Regions from separate parts of the Solibacillus sp. GQ1 genome, predicted to be linked through region 2. Evidence: riboswitches for the same ligand, from Rfam matches in the RefSeq annotation. Region 2 holds a riboswitch; each other region holds the start of a gene.
The links. A riboswitch is a leader RNA that binds a small molecule or an ion and turns the genes downstream of it on or off. The one in region 2 is predicted to bind thiamine pyrophosphate.

Region 1 (3,281 bases), on a different contig from region 2:
ACGGCTCTACTGCCAACACCATGCCTTCTTTCATGATTGTTGTATCCCAAGCATCATAATAGTTCAATACATGGTTTGGCTCTTCGTGTAATGATTTACCTAAGCCATGACCTGTTAAGTTCATAATTACTGTCAACCCGTGATCACGTGCTTCACGCTCTACTGCTTTACCGATTTGATTTAATTTTGAACCTGCTTTCACCTTTGTCATTGCACGATCAAATGCTGATTTTGCTACAGTGCAAAGTTTTTCTTTATCTTCATAACCTTCACCAACAACAAATGAAATACCTGTATCTGCAAAATACCCGTTTAAAGAGCCCGAAACATCAATGTTTACGATATCGCCTTCCTGAATAACCTTGTTACCTGGAATACCATGTGCAACTTCGTGATTTACTGAAATGCATGTATATCCCGGAAAATCGTATTCACCTTTAGGACCCGAAACCGCGCCTGCTTCCGCAAACATACGGCCTGCAATTTCATCTAATTCTTTCGTTGTCACGCCAGGTACTGTCGCAGCTTTCATCGCCTCACGAATTTCAGCACAAATGCGTCCAATTTTTTTAAACGCCTGGATTTCTTCTTGAGTAGTAACAATCATGTGTAACTTCCTTCCTCTTAAACAATGTCTATCCTTAACTATAGCATACTTAAAATCGGTTGTAATTGTTCAAGGATTTTAAAATTTGCCGTTTAATTACTAATTTAGTACAACTTTCTACTATTAATATGAAAAAACTTGCAGCAGGAAAAGTATTCCTCACTGCAAGCTTTGAGTTTTCTATTCGTTATGTTGTTTTTACTTTTTGCAGTAAACGAGGTGCAGATGTGAATAAAACAACTGCGATAATTGCCGTAAGTATAGTAGCAGGTACCATATAAGTACTGTTGTAGATAATTGAATAGGCCCATACATTATCATCGCCAGCATATTCTTTAAAGAATACGACACCTGCAAGCAAGTGCGATACAAATCTTAAAGCACCACCTATAAGTGCCCCAATGACGATATAAAATGCCATTTTCACTTTATTGAGAGATTGTGCAGCCTCTAATAACGGCTTTCTTACAATTGCCGCTAACCCTACTACTGTAAATGCAAGACCGTAATCTAAAATAGCCTGAAGCCAGTGTACAATGTATGCACCGAACATCATTTGCATCACGCCGATCAGCAAGCCTGTTGCAAGTCCTGCTGTTAATCCCCAACGAATGGCCATTAACATGATCGGCACCATAACAAAGCTGATTGACCCGCCTTGTGCCCACATTTTAAATGATACTTGATCCAACACAAGTCCGATGGCAGCAAATATCGCTATCTCCACCATCATCAATAATTTCTTTCTGTCCATAACAATGCCCCTTTCTTTTATCCGATGTAACAAAAGTGAAGAGGGATAGAATGGAACTTTTACTTCTTCTAGGTATTTAGAAAAAGTAAAAAACGATAATCAGGACAAAAGCCTGACTATCGTTTGAACAGTCGGATTCTATCCACATCCCTACGCAAGTGCTAACTTACAGGTTCAAAGAGTCAGTGCAATCCCGTGCACAATCTCAGCCGACTTTCTCGGCACCCCTTGTGGTACATCTAATTTTTATTGTTTGAACATGCTCATTGTAACGAATATTTTTAAAACTTTCAACAGCTATTATTTTGAAACGTAATAGAATTACATATACTAGATACGAAGGAGTGATAAATAATGGATCAATCGAAAGGTTTAAGTGCACTGAGCTATTTGAGCTTTTATTTTGCACCGTTTATTTTACCGTTAATTATATTTATTGTTACGAAAGATGATGCCGTTAAAGGACATTCTAAAAAAGCTTTTATTACCCAACTCATACCGATACTGTTAGGGATTTTTTATATGATTTACTTTTTCACTTCCGTTCTTTCCTGGAATGACACTTTAACCTTGAGCATTCAGGATTTTTTTATTAGTTCGCATTTTATCGGATTTATTTTTTTAGTTGTTATTACGTTTATCCTGGCGATATGGAATTTAGCTCAAGCGATTAAAGTTTTACGTTAATGTTTATGAATGCTCCATCTTTGGGTATATTTTTTATACGAAATGTATTCGTTAAGGAGTGTTTACTAATGAAATTAAAAAAACTCATTAAAACAGCAATTAAATATGGACCAATCGTGTATCCAATCATAAAAAAAATGATGGACAACAAAAAAACTACACCCCAACCAGCAACTTCACGACGAACTCCAAAACGTTGACGCAAAAAACACATTTCCCACTTTAACTGGAGGGAAATGTGTTTTTTTCTTACTTAATAATAATCTCAGTTTTACTGTAGCCTTCTTTTAGCTTTTGCACTTGCAAAATAGCCGGCATTGCTGCTTTTAATTCGGCCACATGGGAAATGACGCCGATTAAGCGCCCTGTTTGCTGAAGATCAATCAATATATCGATTGCTCTTCTTAACGCTTCCTCATCCAAAGTACCGAATCCTTCATCAATAAACATCGTATCGATATGCACACTTCCTTGAACACTTTGAATAACATCGGCCATTCCTAAAGCTAATGAAAGTGAGGCATTGAATTTTTCACCACCGGACAGTGTTTTTACATCCCGCGTTTGCCCTGTATGACTGTCATATACATCGATGCTGAGTCCGCTTTGGGCATTTCCTTCTTTCCTTCCTGTAGATTTCAGGAAGTATTGGCCATTTGATAAGACACGCAAACGTTCATTTGCCGCATGCGTCACTTTTTCCAAATAGCCGATTTGTACAAACCGCTCAAATGAAATCTTCGCATCATTTTGACCGCGAATTAAATTATAAACATGTTCGACTTGCATCAGTTTCGCTTTATAGCTTTCAATCTGCTGTGCGGATTGGTCAAGTTTATCGCGCGTCTCCTCACATTGCTCCACATAGGACTGGATCAATGTCATTTTCGAGTACTGTGCCTCGATCTGCTCATTCAGCTCATGAATCAGTTGCTCACATGCCGTTAAATCAGCTCGTTCTTTTCCTTCGAGCAAAGGTTCTTCCTCAGCAATTTGAACAGATAATGTATGAACACTTTGTTTGTACGCTTCAACCGCATCCTGAATTTGCTGCTGTACATTTAAAGGCAGTAACGCAGTCTTATACGTTTCCAAGTCGAAACCTTCCTGCTCCAATGCTGATTCAAATGCTTTTTGCGCTAAAAGAGATTCCTGCTGTTTTTCTGTTACAAGATTTTTCGCATGGAGATGGTTTACTTCACAAGATTTTTCATCCAATTGGATTTTTTGCAT
Region 2 (3,281 bases):
AAAAACGAGAGCCGATCAGCCAGGGGAATGGTTTATGGGCCATGACTATAAGGCGCACGGCGAAATAGTGGATTTTGTTATGCTGATGACATATGAGTGGGGCTATTCTGCTGGACCTCCAATGGCCGTTTCTCCGCTGCCTCAAGTCGAACAAGTAGTACAATATGCATTAACAGAAATTCCTGCAAATAAAATTTTACTTGGGCAAAATTTGTATGGTTACGATTGGACATTACCTTTTGTACAAGGAGGAGATTACGCAGAAGCGATAAGCCCGCAACGTGCAATTGAAGTGGCCAAACGCTACAACGCAGCAATCCAATTTGACTATACAGCACAGGCACCCTACTTTAACTATTATGATGAGCAAGGGCGTTCACATATTGTCTGGTTTGAAGATGCGCGTTCGATTCAGGCGAAGTTCGATTTAGTAAAGCGATTAAATTTGCGCGGAGTCGGCTATTGGAAGCTCGGTCTGCCATTCCCGCAAAATTGGCAGCTCATCGGGGCTAATTTTAATGTAGTGAAGAAATAGCAAAAGGAAAGAAAGTCAGATGAAAAAACATCTGACTTTTTGATTGTCATCTAAATTAAGAAGGAGATTTTATTGAAGCTGATGAAGTATTAGTAGTAGCTGAATAAAAGGGGGATTATAGATGGGGAATATTCCGAAAATTTTACAAAACTTACGTATCCCAGTAATCGGGGCACCATTGTTTATTATTAGCAATCCGAAATTGGTCATTGAACAATGTAAGGCAGGAATAGTCGGGTCAATGCCTGCGTTAAATGCAAGACCGGCAAGCCAGTTGGATGAATGGTTAGCTGAAATTACAGAGGAGTTGGCCAGCTATAATGCCAAAAATCCGGATCGGCCGGCAGCGCCATTTGCCATTAATCAGATTGTCCATAAAACAAATGACCGGCTGGAACAGGATATGGAGCTCTGTGTGAAATATAAAGTTCCGATTATTATTACTTCACTTGGGGCACGTGAAGAAGTATTTGAGGCAGCACATCGTTATGGAGGCATCGTTTTCCATGATGTCATTAACAATCATTTTGCAAAAAAAGCGATTCAAAAAGGTGCAGACGGCATCATTGCTGTAGCAACAGGCGCAGGTGGCCATGCAGGTCAGCAAAGCCCATTTGCGCTCGTACAGGAAATCCGTGAATGGTTTGACGGTCCATTAGCTTTATCAGGATCAATCGCACGAGGACATTCGGTATTGGCTGCACAGGCGATGGGGGCTGATTTTGGCTATATCGGTTCACCATTCATCGCGACCGAAGAAGCGTTTGCTCGTCAAGAATATAAACAGATGATTGTTGATAGTACTGCAGAAGATATTGTATACAGCAATTTATTTACAGGAATCCACGGGAATTATTTGAAAGGTTCTATCATGAACGCGGGGATGGACCCGAGTAATTTAAAAGAAAGTGATCCTTCAGCAATGAACTTTAACGATAATACCGCAAAAGCCTGGAAAGATATTTGGGGCAGCGGGCAAGGAATTGGCGCGATTAAAGAGATTACTTCCACAAAACAATATGTCGATAAATTGGCCGAGGAATATGCTCAGGCTTATCAGGAACTGACTGGTAAAAGATCTGCAGTAACCCATCTACAATAGATGTCAGCGCATCATTAGTAACAAAATTTTTACTAACGATGCGCTATTTTGTGAATTTGTTATTGAACTATTAATTTCGTAATTTTGTGAATTCACTTGCCCGGGTCGAATTAATTTGTTACACTCGGGGTAATTAAATGCATTTGCGGGGGGACACAGCAGTGTTGAGAAGGTTAAAACCTGACCCTTAGAACCTGGCCGTTAATACGGACGTAGGGAGCAAAGTACACGCTATACATATGTACTTACTTTGGCTCCGCGTATCCTTTACGTGGAGTCTTTCTTTTGCAAATATACAAGCATTTGATTTGCGGGGGGACACAGCAGTGTTGAGAAGGTTAAAACCTGACCCTTGGAACCTGGCCGTTAATACGGACGTAGGGAGCAATGAAAAGTGGTACTTACACTTTTTGGGGACGTCTCTCTATATTGAGGCGTCTTTTTTGTGCTTCCGCCAACAAAAAGGAGGAGTAACAATGGGATTTTGTGAAAAGGTAAGGAAAGAAACGGATTTTTATTGGGAGGCTAGCTTCTATCACCCTTTTGTACAAGGGATTGCAGATGGGAGTTTACCGCTTGAAAAGTTTAAGTTTTATATGCTGCAGGATGCATATTATTTAAAACATTATACGAAAGTTCTTGCTCTTGCAGCTGCAAAAGCGACTACGGATGACGATGTTCAATATTTTCTGCAAACAGCAAAATTTATTCATGACGCAGAGCTGGAGTTACACCGTACAACGTTTAAAGAATTAGGTGTGACAGCGGATGATTTGGAACAATTCGAACCGGCTCCAGCAGCCTATAACTATGTAAGCCATATGTATAATGCAGTGCATAACGGAGATGTAGCAGAAGCATTTGCGGCAATTTTACCGTGCCCATGGCTGTATCAGGAGATTGGGCAAAGGTTAAAAGATGCATGTCCGAATGTCCCTCTTTATGAACAGTGGATTGCATTATATGCTTCCGAGGAGATGCTTCAAAATATTGAAGTACAAAAATCGATGCTGGATCGATATGCGAAAGAACAACCTGCAAAGCTAAAAGTATTGCAGGAGCATTTTAAGAAAAGCTGCTATTACGAATGGATGTTCTGGGAGATGCCTTGGACAAAGCAAAGCTGGGAACAAGGGGTGTATATAAATGAGTCTGCAAGCAATTTATAATAAACAACCATTAGTTCATTGTATTACCAACTATGTTGTCGCAAATTTTACAGCGAATGGCTTGCTGGCGGTAGGAGCTTCACCAGTAATGGCGGATGCAATAGAAGAAGTGGGAGAAATGGCTGCCCAGGCCAATGCTTTACTTTTAAATATGGGCACTTTGAATGAACGGACAATAGAGTCGATGAAGAAAGCAGGACTTAGCGCAAACATGCATAATACTCCGGTTGTTTTTGATCCAGTAGGTGTAGGGGCAACGAAGTTTCGAGCGGAGACAGCACAACAATTGCTCGACCTTTTAAAGATTAATGTAATCCGCTGCAATATTGGAGAAATGGCGGCTCTTGCGGGAGTAAATTGGGCGTCTAAAGGTGTGGATAGTGGCAAAGGAGATATCGATGTTGCAGTGACTGCCAAAAAGTTGGCTAATAACTATCAATGTATTGTGATTGTAACAGGAGAACAAGATGTTATT
Region 3 (3,281 bases), on a different contig from region 2:
GAAGAGCAATGGACAGATGCAGACATCGTAAAAGCTCTAGATGAAATGCGAGATGGCACAGAACATGGCTGGAATTTAATGTTCATGGGTCTGAAGGAATTAGTTGAGACCGGAAAAGTGAGCTATCAAGGTTAGGACGTATAATGAAACACAAGGTGGGGGTTATGACCATCCGGTGATTGAATTTTCGGGGAAGATTTTCTAATAAAAGGTTGAATTGTTCTACTATATCTTTATACGGTTCCAGAAGAAGTAGCCGCATCTTCGGAACAACAGCTCATCGCGAAATTTAAATATTAAATCAAAGGCACCGTCTAGTTAGGAGATGCCTCTAACTTATAGGGAGAAAAGTTCGCGAAAAATGGTAAAATAGGCTAAATTGAAGTGGTGTAAATTTGAATTCAGAAGGGGAAGGGTACAATGAAAAGCGCAAAACCATTTTTAATGTTTCAAGGCGGCGTTGCAGAAGAAGCAATGAACTTCTACACATCCGTTATCGAGGACGCAGAAATTACGAGTATTGTCCGCTATGGAGCAAATGAAGGCGGAGATGAAGGGAAAGTTATGCAAGCAACTTTTTCGATAAAAAGTCAGGAATTTATGTGCATTGACAGTAATTTAAAACATGAGTTTGGCTTCACACCGTCATTTTCTATTTTTATTACATGTGATACAGAAGAAGAAATCAATCATCTTTATGAAAAACTGCTTGATGGCGGACATCCGTTAATGCCAATCGGTGATTACGGTTTCAGTAAGAAATTCGGCTGGTTAAATGACCGTTACGGCGTGTCATGGCAGATCAATTTAGCTTAATAAAATGTGCCGGGTGCCATGACTCGATACCCGGCGCTTCATATTCTAATATATTTTAAAGTCTTCTAATAATAAATCCCTTGCGTTCAACGCCAGCTCTTCACCCAACATTCTGATAAAGCATCCCGCCAAATGCCCGATTTCTCACCATAATCTTCAGCAAGCCATAGCCTAAAAGCGCACCCGCAAACGAACTCATCATAAATGCCGGGACAAAACCGAACAGTGCCGCTTCCTGACCTAAAAATAAAATCGCAATCGGATAAGTAGCCAACGCACCGAGCAACCCTGTCCCAATCACTTCACCTACCGCTGCAAACGCCAACTTCTTCGTTTTCGCAAACAAAAATGCAGCGAGAAGTGCGCCAATCATACTCCCCGGATAGGCAAAGATACTGCCTGTCCCCATCAAATTTCTTAACGTCGATGTAAGAAACGCCTGTAATACCGCATACCATGGACCGAGCAGTACCGCCGATACGACATTGGCAAAGTGCTGAATCGGAAAAATTTTTGCAAAACCTAATGGGATATACACCAAACTGCTGAGAATCGTCGTAATCGCTGCGATAATCGCGGAATATGTAAGTTTTCTCGTTTTATTCATTTCTACCATCCTTTATAATAATTTTTGCAACAAAAAAAACCACTTTCAATTAAGAAAGTGGTATCGTAGCCTATACAAAAATAAAAATAGGGGATCGACACTACTTTCCTACGCTAGTATTACCTAGATCAGGTGCAAAGGGTACTTCTCAGCCAAAAGGCGCCCCTAGTAGTTTTATGAGCAGATCATCTGCTTCCAATATTGGGTTAATTTCACAATTATCATAACACGGCCGTTTCATTATGCAAATGCATTTTCTAAATTTGATTCCTTTGACCGAGAAAAACTACTGCTCATACCCGCCGCCATAATTACCGGGTTGGGCATGTTGCCAAGGGTTTGGCGGACCGATGAAAGTATTCGGTCTGACAGGAGCAATTGCCTGCTGCCATAAATTTTCGTTCATGCCATACGTATGGGCCATAATATTTGCTGGTGTCAGCTTAAGGAGGTCGGAACCTAAAATGACTTCCGGTGTCGGAGCATTAAAAATGGCAAGCAGATGCGTGTTGTTTTGCGTAGCGACTTCGTAATGCCACCACCCTTGAGGAACGTTCGCTACTTGACCGGGGCTAATCGGAAAATGCATCAGCTGTTTCGTAAACGGATTCAAAATCGAAACAATCGCACTCCCTGTAATACAGTAAACAAGTTCCGCCGCATTTTGGTGATAGTGCGGTTCAATCACATTATTGGCGCTAAGATATATATCAAGCAGCGATATATTATCAAGCGTATTTAACTGGTTGCCGCCCATTACATTAATAAAATTTTGCTGGTCTTTAACGAATAACGGGTTTTTATTAAGGTCGAATGTAAACTGGGATTGCACTGATGTATAATCTTGATTCGGGTTCAATAGTTCACCTCTTTTTTATTGTAGTTAAAATATGCAATAATTTACCAGTGTGTGCCTATGTCGTTAGTAGCCATCCATTTAAAAATACACATACAACGCATTGATTAATGTGAAAATTAAAATAAACAGGGTGGCACCACATACAATAATTTCTGTAAAGTGGACGAACATGACTCTTTCATAACTTAACTCAGCTTTACGAAAACCAAAGAAATTCCCATGACTGATAATATAAATAAACGTACTCACGACCATTAAGGAAGACATTAAAAACGAAATCGTTGGCAAAGAAGTAACGTAGCGCGAGTTGCCCCCTGTTTCCATATAGAGCGGAATATCCAACCTCTTGCTTAACACAAAACTGACAATGACCAGGATGTAGATAATAAGCGAAATATTAAAGGGATGTTTGCGGTAATCGATCAGATCAAGCATCATTTTTGTCTTCCCTTTATACTCCCAGTCCTTATTGTCTTCTACTCTGTCACCATTCAACATGTAAATAATACCGGCTATTACAAGCCCCGAAAATAAATACCATTCCAGCATCGTAAAAAACAGCGTCCAGTTATAAAACGGTGCGATCACAAGCGGTAGAACAACAAGTCCACTCAACCATTTATTAACTGGCTGATTAGCAGTAAGCCATTCGTTTAGAGCATGCCGTTTATCTTTTGTATGTGCTTTTTCCTGTTCCCGGTAACTGAAGATTTGATTCATTACAAAAGTGCATCCTACCAGTACTAACCCGATTCCGAAAGTAAGATAAGAAGCTTTCGGATAAATCACGACCTCATCATAATTAAGGATGATCCAGTTCCCGCATAGGGCAGTGATCAATATCCCAGTAAGCATCATATATGAAGATAAGTTTCTCATCCGTACACCTCCATTGTTCTATTCTACGTCGATTGGATGGAAATAGTTTCAAATAAATCAGGAGGCATTCAAACGCTTCTAATAACGACCTGCATCGTTCTAATAAACAAAAAAATGTTC

Region 1: it holds a riboswitch for thiamine pyrophosphate, as region 2 does, so the genes downstream of both, thiT (energy-coupled thiamine transporter ThiT) here and tenA (thiaminase II) in region 2, are expected to answer to the same signal.
Region 3: it holds a riboswitch for thiamine pyrophosphate, as region 2 does, so the genes downstream of both, thiW (energy coupling factor transporter S component ThiW) here and tenA (thiaminase II) in region 2, are expected to answer to the same signal.

The regions. Positions count from the first base shown of each region.
Region 1 covers NZ_JCAXEX010000004.1:44,532-47,812, forward strand. Annotated here, with positions in the region: gene map (type I methionyl aminopeptidase) at 1-607, opposite strand, end outside; gene thiT (energy-coupled thiamine transporter ThiT) at 795-1,361, opposite strand; TPP riboswitch at 1,492-1,600, opposite strand; gene AC6CH1_RS15615 (magnetosome magnetite crystal formation protein family) at 1,716-2,048, shown strand; gene yxzF (small protein YxzF) at 2,117-2,248, shown strand; gene AC6CH1_RS15625 (AAA family ATPase) at 2,298-3,281, opposite strand, start outside.
Region 2 covers NZ_JCAXEX010000001.1:2,183,092-2,186,372, reverse strand. Annotated here, with positions in the region: gene AC6CH1_RS11170 (glycoside hydrolase family 18 protein) at 1-535, shown strand, start outside; gene AC6CH1_RS11165 (NAD(P)H-dependent flavin oxidoreductase) at 657-1,637, shown strand; TPP riboswitch at 1,775-1,873, shown strand; TPP riboswitch at 1,940-2,038, shown strand; gene tenA (thiaminase II) at 2,114-2,806, shown strand; gene thiM (hydroxyethylthiazole kinase) at 2,784-3,281, shown strand, end outside.
Region 3 covers NZ_JCAXEX010000002.1:238,448-241,728, forward strand. Annotated here, with positions in the region: gene AC6CH1_RS13565 (SRPBCC family protein) at 1-135, shown strand, start outside; gene AC6CH1_RS13570 (VOC family protein) at 421-816, shown strand; gene thiW (energy coupling factor transporter S component ThiW) at 917-1,423, opposite strand; TPP riboswitch at 1,512-1,600, opposite strand; gene AC6CH1_RS13580 (cupin domain-containing protein) at 1,710-2,282, opposite strand; gene AC6CH1_RS13585 (nucleotidyltransferase) at 2,361-3,161, opposite strand.